3 regions of the Shinella sp. GW835-FHT14H05 genome follow, and region 3 is predicted to be linked to each of the others. Evidence: predicted binding sites of a transcription regulator. Region 3 holds the regulator's gene; each other region holds the start of a gene.
What was found. The regulator PhoB, encoded in region 3, activates phosphate uptake and scavenging genes when phosphate is short. The targets are predictions, from matches to a motif close to TGTCATNNANCTGTCAT.
Positions count from the first base shown of each region.

Region 1: AC1Q6Z_RS08025 (alkaline phosphatase) is a predicted target of PhoB. The motif match lies at 4,885-4,901, and genes of this name have one in related genera.
Region 2: phnC (phosphonate ABC transporter ATP-binding protein) is a predicted target of PhoB. The motif match lies at 6,240-6,256, and genes of this name have one in related genera.

Region 1 covers NZ_JBXAFY010000002.1:122,535-132,415, reverse strand. Annotated here, with positions in the region: gene AC1Q6Z_RS08045 (hypothetical protein) at 108-317, opposite strand; gene AC1Q6Z_RS08040 (ABC transporter permease) at 599-1,864, opposite strand; gene AC1Q6Z_RS08035 (ABC transporter ATP-binding protein) at 1,861-2,547, opposite strand; gene AC1Q6Z_RS08030 (hypothetical protein) at 2,550-3,014, opposite strand; gene AC1Q6Z_RS08025 (alkaline phosphatase) at 3,090-4,844, opposite strand; gene AC1Q6Z_RS08020 (NAD-dependent succinate-semialdehyde dehydrogenase) at 4,952-6,427, opposite strand; gene AC1Q6Z_RS08015 (class I SAM-dependent methyltransferase) at 6,549-7,208, opposite strand; gene AC1Q6Z_RS08010 (BtaA family protein) at 7,214-8,479, opposite strand; gene AC1Q6Z_RS08005 (efflux RND transporter periplasmic adaptor subunit) at 8,985-9,881, shown strand, end outside.
Region 2 covers NZ_JBXAFY010000003.1:630,127-640,007, forward strand. Annotated here, with positions in the region: gene AC1Q6Z_RS14115 (alpha-D-ribose 1-methylphosphonate 5-triphosphate diphosphatase) at 1-958, opposite strand, end outside; gene AC1Q6Z_RS14120 (DUF1045 domain-containing protein) at 960-1,667, opposite strand; gene phnE (phosphonate ABC transporter, permease protein PhnE) at 1,761-3,263, opposite strand; gene phnE (phosphonate ABC transporter, permease protein PhnE) at 3,273-4,235, opposite strand; gene phnD (phosphonate ABC transporter substrate-binding protein) at 4,308-5,213, opposite strand; gene phnC (phosphonate ABC transporter ATP-binding protein) at 5,294-6,142, opposite strand; gene AC1Q6Z_RS14145 (DapH/DapD/GlmU-related protein) at 6,295-6,909, opposite strand; gene phnL (phosphonate C-P lyase system protein PhnL) at 6,906-7,613, opposite strand; gene phnK (phosphonate C-P lyase system protein PhnK) at 7,616-8,392, opposite strand; gene AC1Q6Z_RS14160 (alpha-D-ribose 1-methylphosphonate 5-phosphate C-P-lyase PhnJ) at 8,389-9,288, opposite strand; gene AC1Q6Z_RS14165 (carbon-phosphorus lyase complex subunit) at 9,406-9,881, opposite strand, start outside.
Region 3 covers NZ_JBXAFY010000004.1:73,829-83,709, forward strand. Annotated here, with positions in the region: gene AC1Q6Z_RS14915 (2'-deoxycytidine 5'-triphosphate deaminase) at 1-673, opposite strand, end outside; SAM riboswitch at 752-830, shown strand; gene AC1Q6Z_RS14920 (O-succinylhomoserine sulfhydrylase) at 874-2,058, shown strand; gene apaG (Co2+/Mg2+ efflux protein ApaG) at 2,185-2,577, shown strand; gene AC1Q6Z_RS14930 (Hsp33 family molecular chaperone) at 2,593-3,585, opposite strand; gene argF (ornithine carbamoyltransferase) at 3,782-4,693, opposite strand; gene AC1Q6Z_RS14940 (aspartate aminotransferase family protein) at 4,771-5,961, opposite strand; gene AC1Q6Z_RS14945 (GcrA family cell cycle regulator) at 6,386-6,925, shown strand; gene phoB (phosphate regulon transcriptional regulator PhoB) at 7,060-7,743, opposite strand; gene phoU (phosphate signaling complex protein PhoU) at 7,758-8,486, opposite strand; gene pstB (phosphate ABC transporter ATP-binding protein PstB) at 8,538-9,353, opposite strand; gene pstA (phosphate ABC transporter permease PstA) at 9,367-9,881, opposite strand, start outside.

The sequences.
Region 1 (9,881 bases), on a different contig from region 3:
GCATTCGTGGCGGAGAAGACCCGGGAGCGCCTCGTATCGCTCAACCGGGTCCCCGCGCGACCGGATACGGCTTGGGGCGCATTGCACCCGGTCGTCGGTATCTCCCGTCAGCGGGCTGGCGGGAGAATGGTGGTGCGTTCGCGGCAGCGCGCGAGTGCTCCGTGCAGGATGCGCCGGGCGCGATAGGCGTTGATCGGCACCGGCTGGTTGTTCAGGTGAACCCAGTCCAGCCGCCGGTCGATATCCTTGATGGCGCGTGCGAGACGCTGGGTGGGTGTCGGGTCGTTGGTCAGACGCTTGGTTGTCTGCATTGGCATGAATGGTACCTCGAATCGCTGCTCCGTCATGGAGCGGCGCCAAATTACCCCGCCATCGCGAACGTCCCACCTACCGTCGATTGCGGGCGGCGACAGGGTGCGCGAAGGATGAACGAAAACCTGCCGTTTTTATTAAAATTGTCTCGAATAGGGATCGTGCGGCGCGACCTTGCCCCGGGACGAGACGGGCAGGCGTTGCGCACTGGCGCGCGCAGTCTTCGGTGCGGAATAGGGTGCACGTCAGACGCGAAAGCCTGCAACGCCGTGCCTTTGGCGACGTGTCAGGCCTTGAGCGCCCTTGCCGGGCTGAGCCGCAGCGTCAGGAGCGCCGGCAGGATGGAGACCAGCATCGCCAGCGCGATGAACCAGACCGCGAGCGAAATATCCTCGCGTGCGAATTCCACGGGCATGCGCACCGCAGTCGTGGCGGTCAGCGAAGCGGAGATGAGCTGCGCGCCGGCATAGCCGATGACGATGCCCAGCACGAAGCCGGCGAGGAACAGCAGGAGCAGTTCGCCCCAGACGATGGCCACGACCGAGCGCCGCGGCGCACCGAAGGCCCTGAGCGCGCCGATCTGCCGCTGGCGCGCGCCGACATGCATGATGGTGACGAGCAGGATGGCCGCGATGACGATGACCTGCGTGCCGATGGCGATTGCGAGAAGCAGGCTGCGCGCATCGCCGAGCGTGGCGTAGAGGCGCGTCAGCACCTCGGCGGGAAAGACGGCGAGCGTCGTCTCGCCGCGATATTCCTGGCGCAGGCGATAGGCATCGGCGATAGTCTTCGGCTTGACCAGCACGGCGGGAAGGCCCGGCATCTCGGCGTCGAACTGCTCGTCGATGGCGGCATCGGCGTCGACAGGCGCATGCTCGTGATCGTGCTCTTCCGCGGCGGCGGCCTCCGGCGTCTCGCCGGCGTGGTGGTGATCATGGTCGTGCCCGCCCGCCATGCCGTGCAATTGCCAGACGGCGCGGATCGGCACGAGGATCGCCCGGTCCCACGCGGTGCCCGTAGGCGCCATGCGGCCGCTCACCTTGTAGACGATCTCGGTATGGGTCTCGCCGCCGATATCGGCAAGGCCGTGCATCGGCTTGATCTCGGCACCGAGTTGCTTGGGCACATCCGAACCGACCACCGCATCGCCGAGCCTCGCAAAGAGCGTGCCTTCCGCAAGTTTCGGCGACAGGGCGGAGATGAGCGCCGTCGTCGTGCCGACGACCGGGTGGCCGGCCTCGGAATCGCCGAAGCCGACGGGCGCGGCGAATTCGACGCGTGGATCCGCAGCAAGCTTCGACAACACCGCGCCGGACATCAGCGGCAAGGGCGAGGGCTGGAGGAAGACGGCGGAAAGGGCAAGCTGCGTCTCGCTGCCGGCGGCGCCGACGAGGAGGTCGAACTTTTCGGCCGCACGCGCGCTGCCGAGCCGCACGGCGCGCTCCTGCAGCGTGACGGTAACGCTGAGCGCCACGGACAGCGCGATCAGCACGATGACCGCAAGCGCACCGCCCTTGAAGCGGCGCAGATCTGCGAGAATGAAGTTCATCATGCCGCGATTTTCTCCCCGCTGTCTTCAACGATGCGGCCGCCGTCCAGCGCGATTCGCCGGTCGAGCCGTTCCGTCAGCGCCGGATCGTGGGTAACGACGACGAGCGTCGCCTTTTCTTCGCGGGACAGCCGCACGAGGAGATCGGCCACCTCTTCGCCGGTCTTGCGGTCGAGGCTGGCGGTCGGCTCGTCGGCGACGATCGCGCCGGGCTTCGACAGAAGCGCGCGGGCGACCGCGACGCGCTGCATCTCACCGCGAGACAGCGTCTCGATATGCTGGCCGGGGCGGGCGATGCCGGTGGTTTCAAGCAGGAACAGCGCGCGTTCGCGCTCGGCGGGCGTGAGGCGGCGGGCAAGCCGGACCGGCAGCACGACGTTCTCGAAGGCGGAAAGCCCGGGAAAAAGATGAAAATCCTGCATAACGAGGCCGATATGCGCGGCGCGAAAGGCATCGCGGCGCCCGACCGGCAGGCGGGTAATATCCGTGCCGCCCCAGGACACGGTGCCGCTCGTTGCGGTTTCGAGCCCGGTCACGGCATTGACCAGCGTGCTCTTGCCCGAGCCGGAGGCGCCGGTGATCGCGAGGCGCCCGCCGGAGGGAAGGTGAAGCCGGTCGATCGCCAGCACCGGCGCATCGAGGCCGCGAAAGCGCATCTCCAGGCCGGAAATATCGAGTTCAAGCATGCTCATGCCGTGTTGAACGCAGCTTCGCGCAGGCGCAACTGGCTGACGAAGCCGGTATCCGGATCGATCCACGAGCCGTATTCGAGCACGCCCTGCGCCTCGATCGGCGCATTGAACTGCACGAAGGTCTGTTTGCGCGCGAGGTAGACGACGAGGATATTGTCCGGCCAGTCGGCATCCGACGAGCAGAACGGGCAGAGCGACATCGGGATTTCCGTCAGCACGAAGAAGTCCGCTTCCGCCTTCAGGGGCGGGGCCATGAAGCCCTTGACGGTGACTTCCTGGCCGGCAAGGCGCTTCACCTTGTCGGAGAATTCGAGGCCGAGGATACCGAATTTCTTGTAGAGCTCGCCGAAGCCGAGCGTGTCGCTGGCGAGGGCCGGACGCGCGAGGGCGAGAGTGGGCAGGGCCGCCAGTGCGCAGAGCATTCGCCGCCTGTTGAAAAATGCGGGGTGCGTTTCCGTCATGGCATGCTTCCTTCTGTCAACGGCAATGCGGGCAGGCGGCGCGAGGCCGCCTGCCCGTCAAGGGATGAAGCCCCCTTATTCCTTCGGCGCGCCGAGGGCGAAAGCGTCGACCAGCACGCGGTAGACGTCGCTCTGTTCCATGTAGCCGCGGAAGCCTTCCGAGCCGGGGCCGATCGCCTGGAGCACGATGTCGTCGACGGCGTGCACGCCGGTGTCGCCGTCCTTCGGGATATTGCCCTGCACGAAGACCGCGCCGGGAACGTCCTTGTAGGCTTCGTTGGCGACATATTCCTTCGCCTCGTTCTGCACGGCCGGAACGAACGGGCCGTCGAGCTTCGGACGGAAGGTCTCGTAGTGGTCCGGGCCGTTGTTGGCCGACAGGAACAGGCGGCGCGAGACGTCGATGCGATCCGGGTAACCGTCGCCGTTCTTGTCTTCGTAGTTCGGGAAGCCGGCCTCGTCATAGGTGCCGACCTTCTGGCGCATTTCATCGCCCGGCTTCTCGTCATCGACCGTGCCGATGATGCCGACGCCGTGGGTGTGGTCACCCGTGACGACGATCAGCGTGTCGGGGTTGGAGGCTGCGAATTCGCGGGCAACGCCGACGGCCTTGTCGAATTCGATCGTCTCGACGAGTGCGCGGTCCCAGTCGAGCGGATGGCTCATCTTGTCGACCGATGCGGCTTCGACGACGAGGAAGAAGCCTTCCGGGTTCTTCGACAGCTTGTCGAGCGCGACCTTGGTCATCTCGACGAGGCCGGGCTGGTTTGGGAACTTGTCGACGGTGCCCTTCTTGAGGAATTCACGGTCGAGCGTCACGTCCAGGTTAGCGGTATGGAAAAGACCGAGCAGCTTATCCTGGTTCGAACCGCTGAGGGCAGCGAGTTCCGTCTTGTCGGTTGCAAGCGCGTAACCGGCATTCTTGAATTCAGCGATATAGTCCTTGTCGTCCTTGCGCTTGGAGCCGGGCGTGTCCTTGCCGAGGAAATAGACCGAGCCGCCGCCGAACAGCACGTCCGGCTTGACGTCGAACAGCATGCCGACGATCTGTTCCTTGTCGGCGCGCTTGCGGGTGTGCGAGACGACGGCGGCCGGCGTCGCGTCTTCGACTTCCGAGGTGGTGACGATGCCGATTGACTTCGTCGTCGTGCGGCGGAGCGCCTCGGCGATCGTCTCGACCTTCGGGTCGTCCAGGCTTGCCGGTGTGCGGTCGGCATAGACGCCGAGCGCGTTGACGCGCGACTTGTGGCCGGTCATGTAGGCCGACATGGTGTTGGCGCTGTCGGTGGCGATCGAGTGCGTCGAGGACGTGCCGATGAAGGCGACCGGCGGGATGTCATCCATGGCGAGGCGGCCGTTTGCCTTGCCCTCGGTCATGCCCTTGGACATGATGCGGGCACCTGTCCGGTGGGCGACGGACAGGCCGTCGGCGACCAGGAAGATGATGTTTTTGGCCTTCGCCTCGGTAGCGGTGCCGTAAACGTCCCAGTTGACCGACTTTGTCTCGCTGCCGGCCGTCACTTCGACCTTGTAGTCGCCGGCGGTGGCGATCGTCAGGCCGCGCAGCGTCAGCGCGGAGCCGAGAACCTTGTCCTCGGCGCCCTTTTCTTCCGCGACGAATTCAGCCTTCTTGCCGAAGACGGCCTCATAGTCCTGGCCGTTGACGGTGACCTTCACATCTTCCGGCTTCACGACGGCGTCGAACTCGACCTTGAAGTCGAAGGGGGAGCCGACGAGGATGGTGGCGCGATCGATCGGGTAGACGGTCGCGGCATTGGCGGCGCCGGCGAGGACCGTAGCCGATGCCAGGGCGAGGAGGAGTTTGCGCATGGGAGAGCCTCTCTTGAGCGGTGTGTTACCTCCTCCGCATAGGAAACTCACATGACACGCGTATTACCGAGCCGTCCTAAACCCCTTACCTCGTCACACGCCGCCGCTCAGATGCCGCCCATGCAGAGATATTTCATCTCCAGATAGTCCTCCAGTCCGTGGCGCGAACCTTCGCGGCCCATGCCGGATTGTTTCATGCCGCCGAAGGGCGCCGCCTCGGAGGACATGCGGCCGGTATTGATGCCGACCATGCCGTATTCCAGGGCTTCCGCGACCCGCCAGACCCGGCTGAGGTTGGACGCATAGAAATAGGCGGCGAGGCCGTAGATCGTGTCGTTGGCTTCGCGCACGACCTGGGTGGCATCGTCGAAGCGGATGATGGGGGCGAGCGGCCCGAAGGTTTCCTCCTGCGCCACGCGCATGTCGCGGGTGATGCCGGTGAGCACGGTCGGCGCGAAGAACGTGCCGTCGCCGTCGATCCGCCGGCCGCCGCAGCGCACGCTGCCGCCCTTGTCGAGCGCATCGGCGACATGGCCCTCGATCTTGGCGAGCGCGCGTGTATCGATCAGCGGGCCGATCGCGACATCGGGCTGAAAGCCGTCGCCGACCGAAAGCGTCTGCACCCGCTCGATGAATTTCCGGGCGAATTCGTCGTGAACGCCGGATTGCACATAGAGACGGTTCGCCGAGACGCAGGTCTGGCCGGCATTGCGGAATTTTGCCTGGATCGCGCCGTCCACGGCGGCATCGACATCCGCGTCGTCGAAGACGATGAAGGGCGCATTGCCGCCGAGCTCCAGGCTGAGCTTCTTCACCTGGTCGGAACATTGCCGCATGAGCAGGCGGCCGACCTCGGTGGAGCCGGTGAAGCTGATCTTGCGCACGGCCGGGTGGGTGCAGAGTTCGCGGCCGACCGCATCGCCTTCCGAAGCATAGATCAGGTTGACCACGCCCGGCGGAAAACCTGCCTCATGGGCAAGCGCGAACATGGCGCCCGCCACCAGCGGCGTCTGCTCCGCGGGCTTCAGCACGACGGCGCAACCGGCCGCCAACGCCGGCGAAATCTTGCGCGCCACCATGGAGGCCGGGAAATTCCACGGCGTGATCGCACCCACCACGCCGATCGGCTGCTTGATGACCAGCATGCGACGATCCAGCGACGGTGCCGCGATCGTCTCGCCATAGATGCGGTTGGCTTCCTCGGCATACCATTGCAGATAGGCGGCGGCGTGGGAGACTTCGGATTTCGCCTCCGCCAGCGGCTTGCCCATCTCGGCCGTCAGGATGGCGGCAAGGTCATCCGTGTGCAGGACGATCAACTGGTGCCAGCGCCAGAGCATGTCCGAACGGTCGCGGGCGGTCAGCCCCGCCCATTCGGGCTGGGCAACGGCGGCGCGGTCGATCGCAGCCCGGGTTTCCGCGACGCCCATGTCGGGCAGTTCCGCCAGCAATTCGCCGGTCGAGGGATTGAAGACCTCGAATGTGCGCTCGCTCGCCGGACTGACCAGCCAGGACGCGGTTACGATGGTTTCGAAGGGTTTTGGGTCCTTCAGCCGCCGGATAAGGGTCTGTGACAGGGCCAATTCGCTTCTCCTCTCGAATCCAGGGACGATTCTTCCCTTTCTTCGAGAGCTACAGGCGAATTGCGGGCCAAACAATGCTTGCATCGGCAGGATTGCCGACGCTGTGACAAAGGGCGCGCGTTCAGCGCTTGCGGACGATCGCGATCCACGAAAAACCGCGATGCAGCCGCTTCTCCTCGCTGCGTCCGCCATGGGCAGTGGCAAGCTCCGCGGCCATCTCGAAGAGATCGTCGCGCGGCGTCACATGGTGCCATCCGAGCCACTTGGTCACGCCTTTGCGGAACCAGCCGGGCAGGCCGCGCATGTCGCCGAAATCGGCGATGTGCAGTTCGCCGCCGGGGGCAAGCCGATTGGTGGCCTCAGCCATGACCTTCTGCCATTGCGGGATCATCGACACGGCATAGGAAATGAAGATGCGGTCATAGCTCTGTTCGCCGAAGAGCGCTCGCGGGTCGAAGCTGGCGGCGTCGGCCCGCGCCAGCCGCACCCGGTCCTTCAGGCCAGCGTCGGCAACGGCCTTTTCCGCCGCGCTCAGCATCTCCTGCGAAATGTCGATGCCGTGGAACCGGCTTTCCGGATAGAGCGCCGCCGCCTTCACCAGATTGCGCCCGGTGCCGCAGCCGATCTCCAGCACGGAACTGCTCGGCAGCGGGCGAAGGCCGGCAAGCATCGGGTCGCGGCCGAGCAGGTAATATTTGCGCGTCGCGTCGTAGATGCCGAACCGCCGCTGCCAGCGGTAGATGCGGTCCATCAGCAGGGCGTGGTCGGAAACGGCGTTCATCCCGCTCACCCCTTGAACTCGTAGAGGTGGAAGCCGCCGTAGATCGACGAGCGATCCTTGTCGTGCAGCGCGCGCGATTCCGCCTCGTGATAGGTCCAGCGGCCGAGAAGGGTCTCGTCGAGGCGGCCGGGCAGCAGGCTTTCGGCAGGCGCGGTGCGGAAGACGACGCGCGCGCCGGGGGTCGCCGTGCGGGTAATCTCAGTCCACAAGCCGTTGAGCTGGGCGTCGGTCATCCAGTCCTGCGCATCGAGCAGGATGAAGCGGTCGACGGACTGCGGGGCCTTTGCCGCGAGGAATTCGGTGAGCGAGGTGTTGGTGATGGAAATGCGCGAGGCACGGCTGCGCACCGCCTCGAAATTCTGCCGGGAGAGGTAGGGCGGGAGCGGCGCAAGCTCTCCGCTGCCGTAACCGCGCCCGAAGGCCTGCCAGGCAAAGTAGTTTTCCGACAGCGGGAAGCCGCAGGCGAGCTTTTCGACGCGTTGGCGCAGGATCGTCGCCATGTCGCTGCCGGCGCCCGAAAGCGCTTCATATTGCTGCGGCGGGATGCCGAGGCCGAACAGCGACGTCTTTCGCGTCGTCGCCCAGCGGATCAGCCGTTTTTCGAAAAGCGGCGCCAGCGTCTCGTCGAAGAAGCGCTTCTGGTCCTCGATCGTGCGGGCCTGGAGCAGGTCGCGCGGATCTGCGCCGTAGAGCCGCGCCATCTTGTGGCCGAGGCCGATGAAGCCGCCGAGCAGGCCGTGGCGATAAAGCCGGCGGTGGAAGATCGAGATGCGGCGGCGTCCGGTGACGGTGCGGCTTTCCCAATAATCGCGGGTCTCTTCGTCGAGATGCGGGCGCAGGTAGAGCCGGTAGGCGTCGAGGTTGCGCTTGTCGTCGCCCCGGCCGTAGAAGCGGTAGAAGGTCTCGTAGTCCGGCAGGTGCGCTGCGGCTGCGAACTTCAGGCGGTTGAAGGCGACGTGGGCCGGATTGAGATCCACCGCTTCGATGCGGGCCGGGTCGGCGACGAGATAGGACAAGGCGTTGCAGCCGCCGGACGCGATGGTGACGATGCTGTTGCCCGGTTCGATCCTGAGCGCGGCCATGTCGACGTCCGGGTCTTCCCAGATCTGCGCATAGACGAGATTGCGGAACAGTCGCGAGAAGACATATTCGGACATGCCCGAGGGCGAGAGCAGCGGATTGCGGCGAACGGCGCGGTTGAGGCGCTTGCCGACGCCACCCTTGAGGGCCGGGGCCGGTGAGGTGGCGGTGGGGGCGATTGTCTCGATCATCTGGGCACGTTTCCTACGCTGGAGTGTCCGTCATCACCCGTCGCCGCGGCAGGACCGGAAGGCGGCGAAGTGCTCATGCCTCCTGCGGGGAAGGACGATGATCGAGACCGCGCAATCGATGCGCTGAGCCCCTTGTTTGAGTCGTCACAATCGCCTGATGGCATGGGGCAGCGTTTCAACAGATCGCCATGACACGCGCATGACATCCGGCGAGGATGTCCACAGGGCCGCGCGGGCGCTGATGCCCGACGGTCGCGAAGGATCAACTTCCGCGAGCGGCAGTTGTCGGCCGCCGAAAAAATGTGCAGGCGGCGAGGCGATGCCCCAGTCCCGACACGATCGACGTTTCTACAAGGCCGGACTGATTGATTTTACAATGTTACGGCAATGTGCGGCCCTTAATACGGGACGCGATCTGCCCCATGCCTAGGCCTGTTGCGGGCAAAAACTCTAAAGCAAGACGGATTTCATGAGCGAGCGCACCATCCACAACTCAGAAAACTCCATGCCCGTCCGCAGACTGTCCTGGTCAAGCGCAATCCGCATCGCCTGCCTGGCGGGATGGATCGCTGCGGGAGCGGCACAGGCGCAGGAGGCTGCGAAGCCGACGATGGAGCTCGCGCAGGTCGACATCACCAAGGTCGAACCGCATGATATCGCAAGCGAAGTCCGCATTGCCGGCTCGCTCACCCCGATCCGCCGCTCGACGCTTGCCGCGCGGGTCGCCTCGACGATCGTCGAGCTGCCGGTCAAGGTCGGCGACGTGGTGAAGGCGGGCGACCTGCTCATCCGCTTCGACAAGATGGCGCTAGAATCCACGTTGACCGTTCGCCAGGCCTCGGCGGAGGCGATGCGCGCGCAGCTTGAGCTTGCCGAATCCGTCCAGCGACGCACGGCCGCTCTCGGCGAGCGCGGCGCCTCCTCGGAGGCCGCTCAGCTCGAAGCCCAGGCGAATGTCGCCAACCTCCAGGCGCAGATCCGGTCGAAGCAGGCCGAGATCGCGGATGCCGAGCGCGACCTCGCCAATGCCGAGGTCCGCGCTGCCTTCGACGGCGTGATCGCCTCGCGCCCGGTCGAGCAGGACCAGACGGTCGGGCTCAACACCGAGCTCATGACCATCGTCGACCTCAGCAAGATGGAGGTCGATGCCGGCGTACCGACCAGCCGCATCCCGATGGTGAGCATCGGCCAGCCCGTCGAACTGAACGTCGAGGGTTTTCCCGACCGGACCTTCTCCGGCAAGGTCACACGAATCTCGCCGACGGCTGTCGCGGGCTCGCGCGCGGTCCGGGTGTTTCTGGCGATCGATAATGACGACGGTATCCTCAAGGGCGGCATGTTCACGACCGGCATCCTGAAGGTCGACGAGCGCAAGAATATCATCGCGCTGCCAAATTCGGCG
Region 2 (9,881 bases), on a different contig from region 3:
CCTCATCGGCGAGGATGAAGGGCGCGTGCATCAGGCTGAACGGCACGTAGTCGGAGGACAGCACGTCGAGCACGCCGATGTTGGCGAGGTCGCGAGCGGCGATGTTGCCGGAATGCGACTTGCCGCGCACGATGTTCGGCGCGCCCATCAGCACGCTCATGCCGGCACCATGCGAGGCCTTCGCGGCTTCGACGCTGGTCGGGAATTCGGCAAGGCGGATGCCGTAGCCGATCGCCTCCTCGACATGCTCCAGCGTCGCATCGTCGTGGCTCGCGACCGAGATGTTGCGGGCGGCGCAGGAGGCGGCGATCGCATCGCGGTGCGGCTTGGCATAGCGGGCGGAAAGGTCCTGCTGGCGCTTGCAGAAGGCGTCGAACTCGTCGTCGGTGAGGCCGCGCTTCTTCTTGTAGTAGAGGATATATTGCTCCAGCGTCTGGAACTGGCGCTGTCCAGGCGCGTGGTCCATCAGCGAGACGAGACGAACGAGCGGATCATCCTCGAATTCCTCGTAGTGTTCCAGCACGTTGTCGGTCGAGACTTCGCAGCGCAGGTGAATGAGGTGTTCCGCGCGCAGGCGGTCCTCGTTCTGCGCCTCTGCGATGGCGTTGGCCATGGCGCGCATCTCGCCCTTCTCGAAGCCGCCGTCCTCGTCCGAGCCCATGCGCAGGCAATCGAAGACGGTGGTGATGCCGGAGGTCACGACCTGGGCGTCGTGTGACTGGATGGCGGCCGTCAGGCCCCAGCGCACGCCGGGGCGCGGCGAATAGTGGGCTTCCAGATGGTCGGTGTGCAGTTCGACGAGGCCGGGGATGAGGAAGTCACCTTCCATGTCCTCGCCCTCATTAGAGGAGCCTTCGGAGATGTCGGCGATCAGGCCATCGCGCAACACCAGCGTGCCGTCGAGGATCCTGTCCTCAAGCACGATGCGGGCATTGGAGAGAACGGTTTCGCGGGTCATGTCAGGCGGTCTTTCTGTTGGCTGCGGCTGCGAGCGGGAAGAGCGAATGGACGGTGAAATCAGCGCCGCGCGACGGCTCCCGGAAGAGCGCCAGACCGGCGATCGTTAGCGGCCGGCCGTGGAAATCGGCGAACTGGTCGAGAAGCACGCGTTCGACGGCATCGCGGCGCTCGGCCGGAACGCGCCCCGTCAGCGTCATGTGGAAGCGGAACTCGTCGAACACGTAAGGATAGCCCCACTGCACCAGGTTCTGGCGCTCGGCGGCCGTGAGTTCGTCGGGCTTGCGGCGGGAAATGTCTGCCGAGGTCAGCGGCGCGCGAAAACGCTCGAAACGGCGCACGACTTCGCCGGCAAAGCTCTGCAACGCGTCGCACTGGTCGCCCGGCACGAGCGCGAAGAACGAGCCGAGCCGGCCGACGACGAGTTCCGGAATGTCGAACGGCTCGGTTTCTGAGACGAACCGGCCGATTTCAGCCACGAAGTCGGCCTCGCTGCGGCCTTCGGCAAGCGCAAAGGGCGCCTTCATCGTGGCGTGGAAACCATAGCGGCGCGGGTCTGCCGTGAGGCCCGAAAGCGTCGCCGCGTCGAACCCGCCCACGGCCGGCTGCTCCAGGGCTGCACCCGTGAACGCATTGCGCCCCAGCCAGCGCTGGGCGGAAAGGGTCAGCGGGTCGCTTGCAGGCGGGGTGAAATAGAGGGCGTAACGCAAGGGCTCATTCCTATAAAATTCAAGTCATGCCGCCGGATCGGCGGCATCGGATCTTGTAGGGATTCGTGTGGCAGCATCATGCCGCCACGCCGATCAATGCGACGGCTTGCCCATCAGGCGGGAACGCAGCGCATTCGATATGCCGTCGAAGACGAAAACCACCATGAGGATCAGCAGTACCATGTAGGCGACGTTCTCCCAGTCGGAATTCGTGCGCATCGCCTCCCAGAGCTTCAGGCCGATACCGCCGGCGCCGACGGCACCGATGATCGTGGCGGAACGGGTGTTCGATTCCCAGAAGTAAAGCGCCTGCGAGGCGAAGAGCGGCATGACCTGGGGCAACACGCCGAAGCGCTGCACGGCGACGGGTGCCGCCCCCACCGACTTCACGCCTTCGCGCTGCTTGTCGTCGATGTTTTCCAGCGCTTCGGAATAGAGTTTGCCGAGCGTGCCGGTGTCGGTAAAGAAGATCGCCGACATGCCGGCGAGCGGCCCGGGACCGAAGGCGCGGGTGAAGAACAACGCCCAGATGAGCATGTCGACGGAGCGCAGGAAGTCGAACAGGCGCTTGGTGATCTGGTTGGAGAACCAGTTGCGCGTGATGTTGCGCGCCGCGAGGAACGCCAGCGGGAAAGCGAGCAGCATCGCAAACAGCGTTCCGACGAAGGCCATGACGATCGTCTGGAGCAGCTTGGTCCAGACGTCGAGATGCTGCCATTCGGAATTGTAGAGGATATTGTCCCAGGCAAGCGACAGGTTCGACTGTTTCGGGTCGATGCGCTCGCCCGAGGTGATCAGCGACACCACGTCAGACGTCGACTTGCCGTGGAAGGGCGAGTTGGTGTCGAACAGGAAATTCGCCCAGCCGAGGAAGCGTTTGCGGATCGAGACATCGTCCGCCTCGATCTCGCCCCAGCCGGCAAACCCAAAGGCCAATGTGATCTTCTGGCCCGGCGTCTTCTGCGTCGCCCAAGCCGGCAGCGTGCCTTCGGGCTTCACCTCGGAACCGTCCACGTCCACCACGAGCGTCTCGCCGGCATGCTGGACCGTCACGCGCTCCGGCACGACCTCGACGCTCGTCGTGGAATTGAGCGTGATCTTCGCGCGCTTGACCACTTCTTCCTCGCGCGTCGTCGCCGTTGCAAGGCCCTCGGCCGCAGCAGCCGAGCCGCCGATGACGGCGCCTTCGCCCATGAAGCCCATTGAGGCGGGCTTCTTTTCCGTCGTGGTCGTGGCACCGGCAGCAGGCGTCGTGCGGGTCATCGTGCCAAGCTCGATTTCGACCCAGTCAGGCTTGGCATTCGGGCCGAGCGGCGAGAAGCGCGGATAAGTGAGCTTCATCGCGCCATCGGGATCGATCGCCACTTCCGGGCGGACCTCGTAGGAGACCCAGTCGGCGAGATAGGTGCCGGCAATGTTCCAGTTCGCGGTGCCGAGCACATGGCCGATCGCGAAAAACCACCAGCAGTAGAGCGCATAGAGCACGAAGCCGCCGGTGATGATGGCGATACGAAAACGCTGCCAGAACGAGCGGTGGAAGACGGCCGGGTGGCGTGCCGCGATCTCATCCATCTGTGCGGAATTGAGGGTCGTCATGGCGCACTCCTATTGAGCCAGCCGGAAGGCATGATCGCCGACCAGCTTGCGGCGCAGCCAGGCGGAAAACTGGTCGACGGCGATGATGGTGATGAGGAGAAGCAGCACGATGGCGAGCGTCTTCGCCTGGTGGTTCTGGCCGATCGATAGGCGCAGCAGCTCGCCGATGCCGCCGCCGCCGACGGCGCCGATGATGGTCGAGGCGCGCACGTTGATTTCAAGGCGCAGCAGGAAATAGCTCACGAAGTTCGGCAGCACCTGCGGCACGATGCCGAACCAGACGCGCTCCACCCAGCTCGCACCCACGGCGCGAAGCCCCTCCTCGGCCTTCATGTCGGCATTCTCGACGACCTCGAAGAACAGCTTTCCAAGCGCACCCACCGTGTGGATCGACACGGCGATGACGGCGGGAAGCGGCCCGAGCGACAGGATGGCGAGGAAGAAGCCGGCGAGCACGACTTCCGGGAAGGCGCGAAGGATTTCCATGAAGCGGCGCACGAAACCGCGCAGCAGGCGGTTGGCGACGAGATTCTTGGCGGCGAGGAAACAGAGCAGGAAACCGAAGACCATGCCGATGATGGTAGAGAACAGCGCGATGTTCAGCGTTTCCAGCATTTTGTGGAAATATTCCGGCACGTAGAGGCTCTCGGTGATGTAGAGCCGGCCTTCGGGATAATTGTACTTGAAGCTGCCATCGTCATAGGGCGACGGCAGGTCGAACAGTGCGCGGAAGACCTCAAAGCCATCGCGTGGCACCATGTCGCCGACGAAGTCGAAGAGATAGGGCAGCCGGTCGAAGAACTTGCCGGCATTCGTCTCGTTGGCGAACCACAGCGAGCCGGAGAGTGCGACCGCAAGGATGGCGAGGCCCAGCCAGGTATAGAGGCGGCGGCGCGCGTTCAGCTCCTGCCAGTGTCGCTCGATCAGTGCGCCCTTCTCGCTGAAGCCGTCGTGGAGCGTGTTCGTGGCCATGGTCTATCCCGGCTTGTTCAAAAAACAGAGGCGCCGGCCGGGGTGCGGCCGGCGCCGATGTCCGTATGGCGATCAGCCGCCGATCGTTGCCTTGCGGGCGTCGATGATCGGCTTGTAGAAGTCGACGTTGACTTCCGTGAACGAGGTGAAGTCACCGCCCATGACGGCGGAGAAGCAGGCTGCGTCCTTCTTCGGCAGGTCGAGCATGAACTGCTTGAACTTCGCCTTGGTCTCGTCAGCCATCGCGCTGCGAACGACGATCGGGCCGTTCGGGATCAGCGGCGACTTCCAGATTTCGACGAGGTCGTTCATGTCGAGAATGCCCTTCTCGACCATCTTGTAGAGGTTGCCGGAGGTGTAGCCGTCCTTGAACTCGCCAACGCCCGAACCGAAGGTCGTGCCGGCATCGAACGTGCCCTTCAGCACTTCGAGGACGAGGTTTTCGTGACCGCCGCCGAAGCCAGTTTCAGCGAAATATTCCTTGACCGGGCCGCCGATGGCTTCCGGCAGGGTGACGAGCGGGATCAGGTAGCCGGAGGTGGAGTCCGGGTCGGCGAAGCCGAGCTTCTTGCCCTTCAGGTCTTCGAGCTTGGTGATGCCGGAATCCTTGCGAGCGACCATGATCGAGTGGTAGCCAGTCGAGCCGTCGGTCTGGACGGTCGTCAGGATCGGCTCGACAGCCTTCGGGTCGGCGAGGTAGATCTTGGCATAGCCGGAAGCGCCGAGTTCGGCGTAGTCGAGCGTACCGCCGAGCAGGCCCTGGATGACGCCGTCATAGTCGGCAGCCGGGAAGAACGAGACCTTCTCGAAGCCGAGGTCGGCCTTCAGGTGATCGCCGAGGCACTGGTAGTTGCGCAGGCGATCCGCTTCGTTTTCGCCGCCGATGATGCCGACGCGGAATTCCTTGAGGTCTTCAGCCTGTACGTGGCCGGCGAGCGCGATGAGCGCGACGGCGCCGAGAAGAACTTTCTTCAGCATGGTCTCTCTCCTGTTTGACCGGCTTTGCCGGCTGGAAGTTTATGACCCTTCACGCGGGTCCTTCGATCCTGGCGGGGAGCTTAAAGCCCGGCCAGTGCCAGCGGTGTCGGGCTGGCGGATTCCTTGATGTTGTCCTGTTTGGCGGGGTTGCGGATCGCCGTGGAGGTCATGCTCTCGTCGATTTCCGCGCCATCTGCGCCCGTGCCGTAGATCGTGCGCACCGCTTCGCTATCGAGCTCGCGCGCCGAACCGTCGAAGACGACGCGGCCATGCGCCATGCCGATGATGCGCTCGCAATAAGCGCGCGCCGTATCGAGCGTGTGCAGGTTGGTGATGACCGTGATGCCCTCGCGCTCGTTGATGTCGCGCAGCGCGTCCATGACGATCTTGGCGTTCAGCGGATCGAGCGAGGCGATCGGCTCGTCCGCGAGCAGCATCTTCGGGTTCTGCATCAGCGCACGCGCAATCGCCACGCGCTGCTGCTGGCCGCCGGAGAGCGTGCCGGCCGGCTGAAGAGCCGTCTGCTCGATGCCGAGGCGTTCGAGCGCGGCAATTGCCATGATGCGCTCTTCCCGGGTGAAGAGGTTGAGGATGCTGAGCGTGGTCGAGCGGTGGTTCAGGCGGCCGAGCAGCACGTTGGTCAGAACGTCGAGACGCGGTACCAGGTTGAACTGCTGGAAGATCATGGCGCAGTCGCGCTGCCAGTTGCGCAGGCCGGAGCCGCGCAGCGACGAGACCTCGATATCATTGAAATGGATCGAACCTTCGCTCGGATCGGCCAGACGGTTGATCATGCGCAGCATGGTGGACTTGCCGGCGCCCGAGCGGCCGATGACGCCGACCATCTGGCCCTGCGGGATGTCGAAGGTCACATCGTCGACCGCAACGCGCTCGCCGAAACGGCGGGTGACATTCTTCAGTCGGAACATGGCGGATCCCTCTTTTTTCAGGCTGAGCCCAAAGTCGGGCAGTGTCGTTTTCGGGACTGGCTGTAAACGCTGTTGATGAAGCGGCAATGTCAGTTTCATGTCGGAAAGATTACAGTCCACAGGGCTGAAATTCCGGCTTCTCGCGCGCCCTCTTACCCGTCGTGACGGGCAAGAAAGGCTTCTGCGTCAAGTTTGCGAAAATCGTCCAAAGCGGTGCGCAACCGGGCATGATCCCAGTCCCACCAGGCGAGTTTTTCCATGCGCTCGGCGATGTTTCGGGGGAAACGTTCGCGGATGACTTTCGCCGCCACGCCGCCGACGATCGTGTAGGGTTCGACGTCTTTTGTGACAACCGCGCCCGATCCTATGACAGCGCCATTGCCGATTGTGACACCGGGCAGAACCGTCGATCCGTGGCCGATCCACACGTCATGGCCGATGGTGACGCGGTGCTCGCGCCGCCAGGCGAAGAAGTCCGGTTCGGGCTCGGCATCGGGCCAGTAATCGTTGGCCCGATAGGTGAAGTGGTGCAACGTCGCGCGCCACATCGGATGGTTCGTTGCGTTGATGCGGACCGACGAGGCGATGTTGGCGAACTTGCCGATCGTCGCGCACCAGACCGAACCATCCTCCATGATGTAGGAATAGTCGCCGATCTCGGCCTCGCTGATGCGGCAGCGCTCGGCGATCTCGGTATAGCGGCCGAGCGTCGTCTCCGCGACCTTCGCCGTCGGATGGATCAGCGGCGTTTCGGAAAGCTTGGTCATGCGGCGGCCTTTCGCGGTGAAAAGGCGGACACATCCACGATGCGGTCGGCGACCTTTTCGCGCACGTCCTCGTCGTGGAAGATGCCGAGCAACGCCACGCCGGCCGCCTTCTTCTCCTCGATCATGCTGACGACGACGGCGCGGTTCGTCGCGTCGAGCGAGGCGGTCGGCTCGTCGAGCAGCAGGATGCGGTGATCGGTGATGAAGCCGCGCGCGATGTTGACGCGCTGCTGCTCACCACCGGAGAAGGTGGCGGGCGGAAGCTGCCAGAGTTCGCGCGGCAGGTTGAGGCGGGCAAGCATCGCTTCCGCGATCTCCCTCGCTTCCGCCGCAGCGGTCCCGCGGCCGAGCAGCGGCTCGGCGACGACATCGACGGCCGCGACGCGCGGCACGGTGCGCAGGAACTGGCTGACGTAGCCGAGTGTGGCGCGGCGCACCGACAGGATCGTGCGCGGATCGGCGGTCGCGAGATCGAGCAGGCGTCCGCCATGTTCGATCAGGATCTGGCCGCTGTCGACGGCATAGTTGCCGTAGACCATCTTCAAGAGCGAGCTCTTGCCGATGCCGGACGGACCACCCAGCACGACGCATTCGCCGGCCTTCACGGAGAAGGCGACATTCGACATCACCGGCAGGCGGATGCCGTCGCGAAGATGCATTGTAAAGCTCTTCGCCACTTCGGAAACAACGAGAGGGGTCGGCATGGTCACACCTGAAGGATCGAGGAGACGAGGAGCTGGGTATAGGCTTCGCGCGGGTCGTCGAGCACGCGGTCGGTCAGCCCCTGCTCGATGACGACGCCGTCCTTCATCACCATCATGCGGTGCGAAAGCAGGCGCGCCACGGCAAGGTCGTGCGTGACGATGATCGCCGACAAGCCCAGGTCCTGAACGAGGCCGCGCAACAGGTCGAGCAGGCGGGCCTGCACCGAGACGTCGAGGCCGCCCGTGGGTTCGTCCATGAAGATCAGGCGCGGCGAGGTCACGAGGTTGCGGGCGATCTGCAGGCGCTGGCGCATGCCGCCGGAAAAGGCGCGTGGCTGGTCGTCGATACGGTCGACGCTGATCTCGACGCGGCCGAGCCAGTTGCCGGCCGTCTCGCGGATATTGCCGTAGTGCCGCTCGCCGACGGCCATCAGCCGCTCGCCGACATTGGCGCCGGCCGAGACGGCCATGCGCAGGCCATCCGCCGGGTTCTGGTGCACGAAGCCCCAGTCGGTGCGCATCAGGAAGCGGCGCTCCGCCTCGCTCATGCGGGAAAGCTCGCGCATTTCCCCATCCCGCATGCGGTATTCGACGGCGCCGGAGCTCGGCATCAGGCGGGTGGCAAGGCAATTGAGCAGCGTCGTCTTGCCGGAGCCGGATTCGCCGACCACCGCCAGAACTTCGCCGGGCCAGAGGTCGAAGGAGACATTCTTGCAGCCGATGCGCGCACCGTAGAACTTTGAAATGTCACGGACTTTGAGCAGAGGGGCGTCAGTCATTCGGCGGCCTCCTTGTTATAGGCGAGATGGCCGCGGTGGCCATTGGCGCAACGTTCCTCGCAATGGTCGGTGTCGGAGCAGACGAACATCCGCCCGCCCTTGTCGTCGAGCACCACTTCGTCGAGATAGACATTCTCCGCGCCGCACAGAGCGCAGGGCTTGTCGAAGGTCTGGATCTCGAAGGGATGATCCTCGAAATCGAGGCTGACGACTTCGGTATAGGGCGGTACGGCGTAGATGCGCTTCTCGCGGCCGGCGCCGAACAACTGGAGCGCCTCCGAGCGGTGCATCTTCGGATTGTCGAATTTCGGCGTCGGCGACGGGTCCATCACGTAACGCCCCTCGACCTTCACCGGATAGGCATAGGTCGTGGCGATATGGCCGTTCTTGGCGATGTCCTCGTAGAGTTTTACATGCATCAAGCCGTATTCTTCCAGCGCATGCATCTTGCGCGTCTCGGTCTCGCGCGGCTCAAGGAAGCGCAAGGGTTCCGGGATCGGCACCTGGTAGACCAGCGTCTGGCCGGCCGTGAGCTTCTCTTCCGGAATGCGGTGGCGCGTCTGGATGATCGTCGCCTCGCGGGTCTTCGTCGTCACCGCGACATTCGCCACCTTCTGGAAGAAGGCACGGATGGAGACGGCGTTGGTCGTGTCGTCGGCGCCCTGGTCGATGACTTTCAGCACATCCTTCGGTCCAAGGATCGCTGCCGTCACTTGCACGCCGCCGGTGCCCCAGCCATAGGGCATCGGCATTTCGCGGCTTGCGAAGGGCACCTGGTAGCCGGGAATGGCGATCGCTTTGAGGATCGCACGACGGATCATGCGTTTCGTCTGTTCGTCGAGATAGGCGAAGTTATAGGTCGCGAGCCCGGCGCTCGTCGGAACATCAGGAGTCATGGGTCGTTTCCTGCTGGGAAAGGAGGAGGACATGGAACTGACCACCTTCATCGTGATCATGATCGCGATACTGGTTGCCGTCGGCGTCTTTTCGCGACGGCGTGAGAAGGACTGAGCTCATTCGGCGGCATCCCTCATGACGGCGTCGGCCCGCTCCTCGTATTCCCGCCGCATGCGGCGCACGAGATCGAGTTCAGCCTGGAAATCCACGTAATGCGGCAGCTTTAGGTGCTCGACGAAACCGGTCGCCTGCACATTGTCCGAATGGGAAATTACGAATTCCTCATCCTGCGCCGGCGCCATGATGTCCTCGCCGAATTCTTCGGCGCGAAGAGCGCGATCGACCAGCGACATGGCCATGGCCTTGCGCTCGCTCTGGCCGAAGACGAGGCCGTAGCCGCGGGTGAACTGCGGCGGGTTCTTTGCCGAGCCCTTGAACTGGTTGACCATCTGGCATTCGGTAACCTGGATGCGGCCGAGCGAGACGGAGAAACCGAGCTCCGGCATGTCCAGCTCCACCTCGACCTCGCCGATGCGCACTTCTCCGACGAAGGGATGGGTGCGGGCATAACCGCGCTGGGTGGAATAACCGA
Region 3 (9,881 bases):
AGGTGTGGTGCTTGCCGCGATAGCCGATGAGGCCTTCCGGGCCGGTGCCCTTGAGGTCGATCGACAGTGCGATGCCGCCGCCGGAGACGTTCGGCGTGTCGCTCGCCACCAGCGTGTCGCTGCCATGCAGGGCGACAAGCTCGCTTTCGCCGAGCAGCGCATTGCCCTTTCGGAAGCGGATCTGCGACAGGCGAGAGCCGCGGCGCACGACGATCGGGAAGGTGCGCGGCGAGATTTCGAGATAGAGCGGGCCGGAATAGCCGGCTGGAATCTTGTCGAATTCCTGGGCGCGATCGGTGATGACGCGGGTGAAGATATCGAGGCGGCCGGTGGAGCTTTTCGGGTTCGCGGAAGCCGCGAGTTCGGCCGGCAGGTCGAGGCTTTCCATCAGCGGCACGATATAGACGCAGCCGGTCTCCAGCACCGCGCCGACCGATAGGTCGATGACGTGCAGTTGCAGGCGGTCGAGCTTGTCGGCGACGAGATGGGACGGCCCCGGCAGGAAGCTGGCGCGCACACGGAAGGCGCGTGCGCCGAGGCGCAGGTCGAGGCTTGCCGGCTGGATCTGGTCGTCGTCGAGCGGGGCCTCGCTTTTCAGCCGGCCGCCGTCGAACAAGCCACGAATGGCGTTGTCCGCCAGAATACCTGTGCTGCGCACCGCAGAGCCACCCATCATCATAAAGTCCCGTCAGAAGGCCGCACAAAACCAAATGCCGGCAATTGACGCAAGCGCGGGCGCGCAGTATTAGCAAAGTTATCCCGTGGTGATTTGGCCGGCCGGCTTGCAGCCACGTAAAACAAGTAGCTAAAAAGGCCGGGTTCAAAACCGGCCTGCTTTTGCGGCCGGTTTTTTTGTTTGAAGGCAACGATCACATGAGCAAGTCCTGGCGCCCGGCCACCCAACTCGTTCACGGCGGAACCACCCGCTCCCAGCACGGCGAAACCGCAGAGGCAATCTTCCTCACGCAGGGGTTCGTCTATGACACCTCCGCGGCCGCCGAGGCCCGCTTCAAGGGCGAGACGGACGGCTTCATCTACGCCCGCTACGGCAGCCCCACCAACGACATATTCGAAAAGCGCATGTGCCTGCTGGAAGGTGCGGAGGATGCGCGCGCCACCGCCTCCGGCATGGCTGCCGTTTCCGCCGCGATCCTCTGCCAGCTGAAGGCCGGCGACCATATCGTCGCCGCCCGTGCGCTGTTCGGTTCCTGCCGCTGGGTGGTCGAGACGCTCGCGCCGAAATACGGCATCGAATGCACGCTGATCGACGGCCGCGACCTCGCCAACTGGGAAACGGCGATCCAGAAGAACACCAAGGTGTTCTTCCTCGAAAGCCCGACGAACCCGACGCTGGAAGTCATCGACATTGCGGGCGTGGCGACGCTCGCCAACCAGATCGGCGCCAAGGTCGTCGTCGACAACGTGTTCGCCACACCGCTCTTCCAGAAGCCGCTCGAACTCGGCGCGCATGTCGTCGTCTATTCCGCCACCAAGCATATCGACGGCCAGGGCCGCTGCCTCGGCGGCGTGGTGCTGTCGGACAAGGCGTGGATCGACGAGAACCTGCACGACTATTTCCGCCATACCGGCCCGGCCATGTCGCCGTTCAATGCCTGGACGCTGCTGAAGGGCATCGAGACGCTGCCGCTCCGCGTCAAGCAGCAGACGGAGAATGCCCGCCGCATCGCCGATTTCCTGGCCGACAGCAACAAGGTTGCCCAGGTCATCTATCCGGGCCGCAAGGACCATCCGCAGGCCGACATCATCGCCAAGCAGATGACGGGCGGCTCGACGCTGGTCTGCTTCGAGCTGAAGGGCGGCAAGGAAGCGGCCTTCGCTTTGCAGGATGCGCTGGAGGTGATCAAGATCTCCAACAATCTTGGTGATGCGAAGAGCCTGATCACCCATCCGGCGACGACCACGCACAAGAACCTGACGGACGAGGCACGCGCCGAACTCGGCATTTCCGCCGGCACGGTGCGCCTGTCGGCCGGCATCGAGGACAGCGAAGACCTGATCGAGGACTTTTCGCGCGCCCTTGCAAAGATCAACGCCTGATCCTCGACATCGTGAAACGGACAAATGCGGAAGCACCGGCCGAAGCGGCCGGTGCTTTCTTTGCTTATCCTTGACGAAACCATATTCCTGTAGAATAGCAGGAGCTAATCAGTTCAAGGCTTGCCCATGTATCGTGCGCTTACCCGCGACATCGAAGTGACCGTAGAGCCGTATTACCTGGCCGATCAGTCCGATCCCGACGACAGCCGCTATGTCTGGGGTTACCGGGTGGTCATCGCGAACCATTCCGATGTCGTCGTCCGGCTGATGACGCGCTACTGGCACATCACCGACCAGAACGGCCAGGTCGACGAGGTCAACGGTCCGGGCGTCATCGGCGAGCAACCGGTGCTGCGCCCAGGCGATACCTACGAATATTCCTCCGGCTGCCCGCTCGAAACGCCGTCCGGCATCATGTTCGGCCGCTACCGCATGGAAGCGGAGAACGGCGAAGCCTTCGACGTCGCCATCCCCGCCTTCTCGCTGGATACGCCAGGGCAGCCGCGCGTCCTCAACTAAGGACGTGCACCCCTTTTACTGCGGCAAAACTTCCGCCGCCTCGAAGCGGTAGGTGGTCGAGCAGAATTCGCAGGTGAGTTCAATCTCACCCTTGTCGTCCGTCGTGTGGGCGATCTCCTCGGCGCTCAGCGCTGCGAGCACGCCCTTCAGCTTCTCGCGCGAGCAGGAGCAGCGATCCAAGACCTGCTGCGGCTGGTACACACGCACGCCGCGCTCGTGGAAGAGCCGGAACAGCAGCCGTTCGGTGCCGACATTCGGATCCGTCAGCTCGTCGGCGTCGATCGTCTCGACCATCGCCTTGGCTTCCGCCCAGTTGTCGTCATCGGCGATCTTGTGGCCGGCCTCGTCGCCGTCGCCGCCCGGAAGATCGGGCTGGCGCATGCGCTCCGGCGCCTGCGGCAGGAACTGCGCGACCATGCCGCCGGCCCGCCAGCGGTGACGCACCTTGCCGTCTTGATCGCGATCGAACAGTTCGGCGACACCGAGGCGCACCTTGGTCGGGATCTGTTCCGACTGGCGGAAATAGACACCGGCAATCTCTTCCAGCGTGTCACCGTCGAGCGGCACGATGCCCTGGTAGCGCTGGGTATGGGCGCCCTGGTCGATGGTGAAGGCGAGGATGCCCTTGCCGAGCAGTTCATGCGGCTCGGTCCTGCCTTCGGCAATCGCGGCGTCGAGTGCCGCCTGGTCGAAGCGGGCATAGGCGCGCACATTCTCCGGCGCGGAGAAATCAGCGACCAGCAGGTCGACGGGGCCGTCGCCCTTGGTCTGGACGATCAACTTGCCCTCGAACTTCAGCGAGGTGCCGAGCAGCACGGTGAGCGCAATCGCCTCGGCAAGCAGCCGCGCGACGGGGGCCGGATAGTTGTGACGGCCCAGAATGCCGTCGAGCATGGGGCCGAGCTGGACCGCGCGGCCGCGCACATCGAGGCCCTCCACCTGGAACGGCACGACATGATCGTCGCCGGCATAACCGGGCTCTCCGAGTTTCAGGGCATTCTCAGCCATCATCATCCTGCTCCTTGCACGCCGGGAAGCCGCCGGGCCAGAGGCCCCGCTTCGGTCAGACCGGCGTTCTACCGTGATTTCGCGCTCCTGCCGCCCGATAATTCCATAGAGAGCGGGCATGCGCCAGAGAGAGCGCCTTCCAGCGCTCCGTGATGGCCCCTAGATCGTGCCGCGCACGGCGTTTTTCAAGATGGCGTCAGACGGCGCCAAGGCACCAGGCAAGGATCGATTTCTGCGCATGAAGGCGGTTTTCCGCCTCGTCGAAGACCACCGACTGCGGGCCGTCGATCACCTCGTCGGTGACCTCCTCGCCGCGATGCGCCGGCAGGCAGTGCATGAAGAGGGCGTTCTCGTTCGCCCGCGCCATCAGCTGCTTGTTCACCTGGTAGGGCTGGAAGATGTTGTGGCCGCGGGCGCGGTGTTCCTGGTTCATCGAGACCCAGGTGTCGGTAACGATGAGGTCGACGCCCTCGACGATGGCGTCCGGATCGTGGCCGAGCAGGATGTTGCCGCCATTGTCGCGCGCCCAGTTCAGGATCTTGTCGTCCGGTTCGGAGCCCATCGGCACGGCCATCTTCATCGTGTAGCCGAAGCGGGCCGAACCTTCGACGAAGGAATGCAGCACATTGTTGCCGTCGCCCGTCCAGGCGAAGGTCTTGCCCTTCGTCGAGCCGCGATGCTCCTCGAAGGTCATGATGTCGGCCATGATCTGGCAGGGATGCGTCAGGTCCGTCAGCGCATTGATGACCGGCACGGTGGCGTGTTCGGCAAGCTCCAGCAGGCGGGCATGGTCGGTCGTGCGGATCATGATGGCATCGACATAGCGCGAGAGCACCTTGGCGGTATCGCCGATCGTCTCGGCGCGGCCGAGCTGCATTTCCGTACCCGACAGGAACAGCGTCTCGCCGCCGAGCTGGCGCATGCCGACGTCGAAGGAGACGCGGGTTCGGGTGGAGGGCTTCTCGAAGATCATGGCGAGCATCTTGCCGGCGAGCGGCTTTGCCTCCGTGCCGGCCTTGCTGGCGGCCTTGCGCGTGTGCGCATCGTCCATGATGACGCGGAGATCGCTTTCCGAAACGGCGGAAAGGTCGAGAAAATGCTTGGCCATGATGTGTCCTGTCTGTCCGGTCCTTTGATGCTGCCGCGACCTTTGCGCGTCACGAGTGACGCGCGTCGCGGCAGTGCTCAGGCAGCCTTGGCGGCGCTGAGCTTTTCGGCAGCCCGCTCGATGCGCGCAAGCCCCTCGCGCGCCTCCTCGGCGGTCACCGTCAGCGGCGGCAGCAGCCGCAGCACGTTATCGCCCGCCGGCACGGCGAGCAGCTTTTCCGCACGCACGGCCTTGAGCAGTTCGGCGGTCGGAATCCTCGCCTTGATACCGAGCATCAGGCCCTCGCCGCGGATATCCTCGATGATCTCGGGGAAGCGATCCTTCAGCGCCGCGAGGCCCTGGCGGAAAACGAGCGCCACGTCGCGCACATGGTCGAGGAAGCCCTCTTCCAGCACGACATCGAGCACCGCGTTGCCGACCGCCATGGCGAGCGGATTGCCGCCATAGGTGGAGCCATGCGTGCCGGCGACCATGCCGGCGGCCGCTTCGTTCGTGGCAAGGCAGGCGCCGAGCGGGAAACCGCCGCCGATGCCCTTGGCGACCGCCATGATATCCGGCGTGACCCCCGACCATTCATGGGCGAACAGACGCCCGGTGCGGCCGACGCCGGACTGAACCTCGTCGAGCACCAGCAGCAGGCCGTATTCGTCGCAGAGCTGGCGCAGCTCCTGCATGAATTCCTTCGGCACCGGGCGGATGCCGCCCTCGCCCTGCACCGGCTCGATCAGGATCGCCGCCGTCTCCTCCGTGATCGCATCCTTGACGGCGGTGATGTCGCCGAAGGGAACCTGGAGGAAGCCGGGGGCCTTGGGGCCGAAGCCTTCGAGGTACTTTTCCTGGCCGCCGGCGGCGATCGTCGCGAGCGTGCGGCCGTGGAAGGCGCCTTCGAAGGTGATGATGTGGAACTTGCCGGGATGGCCCTTGGCGAAATGATAGCGGCGCGCCGTCTTGATCGCGCATTCCAGCGCTTCCGCGCCGGAATTGGTGAAGAACACCTTGTCGGCGAAGGTCGCTTCCGTCAGGCGCCGACCGAGGCTTTCCTGGCCCGGAACCTCATAGAGGTTCGACAGGTGCCAGACCTTGTCGGCCTGGTCCTTCAGAGCGGCGACGAGATGCGGATGCGCGTGGCCCAGCGAATTGACGGCGACGCCGGCGGCGAAGTCGAGATATCGCTCGCCATCCTCGGCGATCAGCCAGACGCCCTCCCCGCGCGTGAACCGGAGCGGTGCACGCATATAGGTTTCATAGAGCGGCGCGGCATCGGCCATGGCGCGGATCCTCCGAAAAAGAGATGCGGAAAAACGTGAACGCGGCTTGACTTTTCCAGGCTCCAGAAAAATCAAAAGCCGCCTTTCGGCGGCATGCGGCACTATCGGCATTTCAGGCCGGGATGTCAACAAATCGCACCCCGAAATAGTGCTGAACCTCCCGCAAGGTAAGGATTCACGCCACGCGCGGAAGGTGTCGCTATCGAGTCACACCCAGCCAGCAAGTTGGGGAAAACTCGGAAATCGATTCGCCCGGATTCCTGCGACTCTTGTCACAGAGTCCCCCAAACTCTAGGTTAAAGACCAATTACTAGACTGCATGCGGCGGAACTAGTCACCAAAAGAGTTAGGGCGTTCAAATTCCGGACCCGTCCGGAACGCGATGAGGGATTCCCGCATTGCGAGCGTCGAGCGGAGACGAGAGATGAACTGGACAGACGAGCGGGTCGAGAAACTCAAGAAGCTCTGGAGCGAGGGCCTGAGCGCGAGCCAGATCGCGGCACAGCTCGGCGGCGTCAGCCGCAACGCGGTCATCGGCAAGGTGCACCGGCTGAACCTTCCGGGCCGCGCCAAGGCCGGCGGCACGCAGAGCGCGTCGCGTCCCAAGCGCCCGGTGCCGGCAGCCCCGCGCCCCGCGACAACCTTCCAGGCCCGCGCCGTGACCGCCCGCTCCGTCGTGCGCCCGGCCGGCAACACCATTACCAAGGAAGAGGTCGAGACGGATTTCGAGACGCAGCGCGAGCAGCTTCCGGTTCCGTCCAACGGCAACAGCGTGGTCGTGCCCATGTCGCGCCGGCTCGAGCTGACGCAGCTCACCGAGCGCACCTGCAAATGGCCGATCGGCGACCCGCTGAACGACGACTTCCACTTCTGCGGCAACGAGTCCCCGGACAACTCGCCCTACTGCACCTACCACCAGCGCCTCGCCTACCAGCCCTCGGCCGAGCGCCGCCGGATGCGGTGATCTTTTCCACGACAGCACATGCGATGCGGACCCGAAAGGGTCCGTTTTCGTTTGTGGTGCAGGGCCGGACCACACTCCGAAACGCAAACAGGCCCCGAAGGGCCCATTTTCGTCCTTGGGAGGAAAGGGGTCGCTTAGGCTTCCAGCGAATAGCCTGCGCCGCGGACCGTGCGGATGACGTCCTGCATGTTTGCGAAGTTGAGCGCCTTGCGCAGGCGGCCGACATGCACGTCGACCGTGCGTTCGTCGACATAGATGTCGTGGCCCCAGACGCCATCGAGAAGCTGCGAGCGCGAGAAGACGCGGCCAGGCGAGGTCATCAGGAATTCCAGCAGTCGGAATTCCGTCGGGCCGAGGCGGACTTCGCGGGTGCGGCGATGCACCCGATGCGTCTCGCGGTCGAGCTCGATATCGCCGCAGCGCAGCACCGTCGAGACGACTTCCGGCCGGGCCCGGCGCAGCATGGCGCGCACGCGGGCGACGAGCTCAGGCGTCGAGAACGGCTTGACGACATAGTCGTCGGCGCCGGTGGCGAGCCCGCGCACGCGCTCGCTTTCCTCACCGCGTGCCGTCAGCATGATGATCGGCAGGCGTTCGGTCTCCGGCCGCTGGCGCAGCCGCCGGCACAGTTCGATGCCCGAAACGCCCGGCAGCATCCAGTCGAGGATGAGGAGGTCCGGCATGCGCTCCTGCAAGCGCACTTCGGCCTCGTCACCGGAGAGGATCGTATCGACCTCGAAACCTTCGGCTTCGAGGTTGTAGCGCAGGAGGACGCTTAGCGCCTCCTCGTCTTCCACGACGGCGATTCTGGGCACCATGGAGGCAAAACTCCTTACTCGGAGGCTTCAGTGACGTCGGCAGTGACCACTGACGTCGAGGTGTCGTCCTTCGGGCGTTCGCCTTCGGGCTGCGAGCCGGTCGCCATGTAGTAGATGGTTTCCGCGATGTTTGTCGCATGGTCGCCGATGCGCTCGATGTTCTTGGCGCAGAACAGGAGGTGGGTGCAGGGCGTGATGTTGCGCGGATCTTCCATCATGTAGGTGAGGAGTTCGCGGAACAGCGAGGTGTAGATCGCGTCGATCTCGTCGTCGCGCTCGCGGATCGCCTTGGCCTTCTCCACCGAGCGGGTGGCGTAGACGTCGAGCACTTCCTTGAGCTGGATCAGCGTCAGTTCGGCGAGGTGCTCCAGGCCGCGGGTGAGCTTGCGGGGCATGCCCGAGCTCTGCACGGCGATGACGCGCTTGGCGGTGTTCTTGCCGAGGTCGCCGACGCGCTCCAGTTCGGCCGCGATGCGGATCGCGCCCATGATTTCGCGCAGGTCCGCAGCCACCGGCTGGCGCTTGGCGATCGTGACGATCGCCTTCTCGTTGATCTGGCGCTCGGCGGTGTCGAGGATGACGTCTTCCGAGATCACCTTCTGCGCCAGCGCACCATCGGTGGTGACGAGCGCACGGACGGAATCCGCCACCATCTGCTCGGCCGTGCCACCCATTTCGGAGATGCGGCGGGAGAGGTACTTCAGTTCTTCGTCATAAATCGAGACAATATGGGTCGATGACATGGTTGTGTCCTTAATGCGCTCGGATTTTCAGGGGGTTCGGCGACGATGGCGTCAGCCGAAGCGGCCCATGATGTAGTCCTGCGTGCGCTGGTCATCCGGGTTGGTGAACATCTTGTCGGTGTCGTTCTCCTCGACGAGGTTGCCGAGGTGGAACATGGCGGTGCGCTGCGAAACGCGGGCCGCCTGCTGCATCGAGTGCGTCACGATGACGATCGTGAAGTTGGCGCGCAGCTCGTGGATCAGTTCCTCGACCTTTGCGGTCGCGATCGGGTCGAGCGCCGAGCAGGGTTCGTCCATCAGGATGACTTCCGGGCTGACGGCGACGGCGCGTGCGATGCACAGGCGCTGCTGCTGACCGCCGGAGAGGCCGGTGCCGCCTTCCAGCAGACGGTCCTTCACCTCGTTCCACAGGCCGGCCTTCTGCAGGCTCGACTCGACGATGGCGTCCATGTCGGCCTTCGCCTTGGCGAGGCCGTGGATGCGCGGGCCGTAGGCAACGTTCTCGTAGATCGACTTCGGGAACGGGTTCGGCTTCTGGAACACCATGCCGACGCGGGCGCGCAGTTCGACGACGTCGATGTTCGGATCGTAGATATCGTCCGTGTCGAGCGTGATGCGGCCGGTGACGCGGCAGCCTTCGATCGTGTCGTTCATGCGGTTCAGCGTGCGCAGGAACGTCGACTTGCCGCAGCCCGACGGGCCGATGAGGGCCGTCACGGTGTTCTGGCGGACGTTGAGGTTCACGTCATAGAGGGCACGCTTGTCGCCGTAGTAGACCGAAACGTCCTTGCCGATCATCTTGTAGGAAATGTCGTTCATTTTCTTGTCCAGCGCTTTCTCGACTGCTGCTTCTGACATCATGTTCATCTGTTTGGTCCTTCTACCAACGCCGCTCGAAGCGGCGGCGCAACAGGATGGCGCCAACATTCATGAGGATGAGGAAGACGAGGAGGAGGATGATAGCACCCGATGTGCGCTCCACGAAGGCGCGCTCCGCCTCATTCGCCCACATGTAGATCTGCACCGGCAGCGCCGTTGCGGGTTCGAGCGGCGTCGACGGAATATCGGCGACGAAGGCAACCATGCCGATGAGCAGCAGCGGCGCGGTTTCGCCGAGCGCGTGGGCGAGACCGATGATGGTGCCCGTCAGGATGCCCGGCATGGCGAGCGGCAGGACGTGGTGGAACACGGTCTGCATCTTCGAGGCGCCGAGGCCGAGCGCTGCCGAGCGGATGGACGGCGGCACGGCCTTCAGCGCCGAACGGGTCGCGATGATGATCGTCGGCAGTGTCATGAGGGTCAGCACCAGGCCACCGACGAGGGAGGCCGAGCGCGGGAAGCCCGCAAAGTTGACGAAGACGGCGAGACCGAGCAGACCGTAGACGATCGACGGCA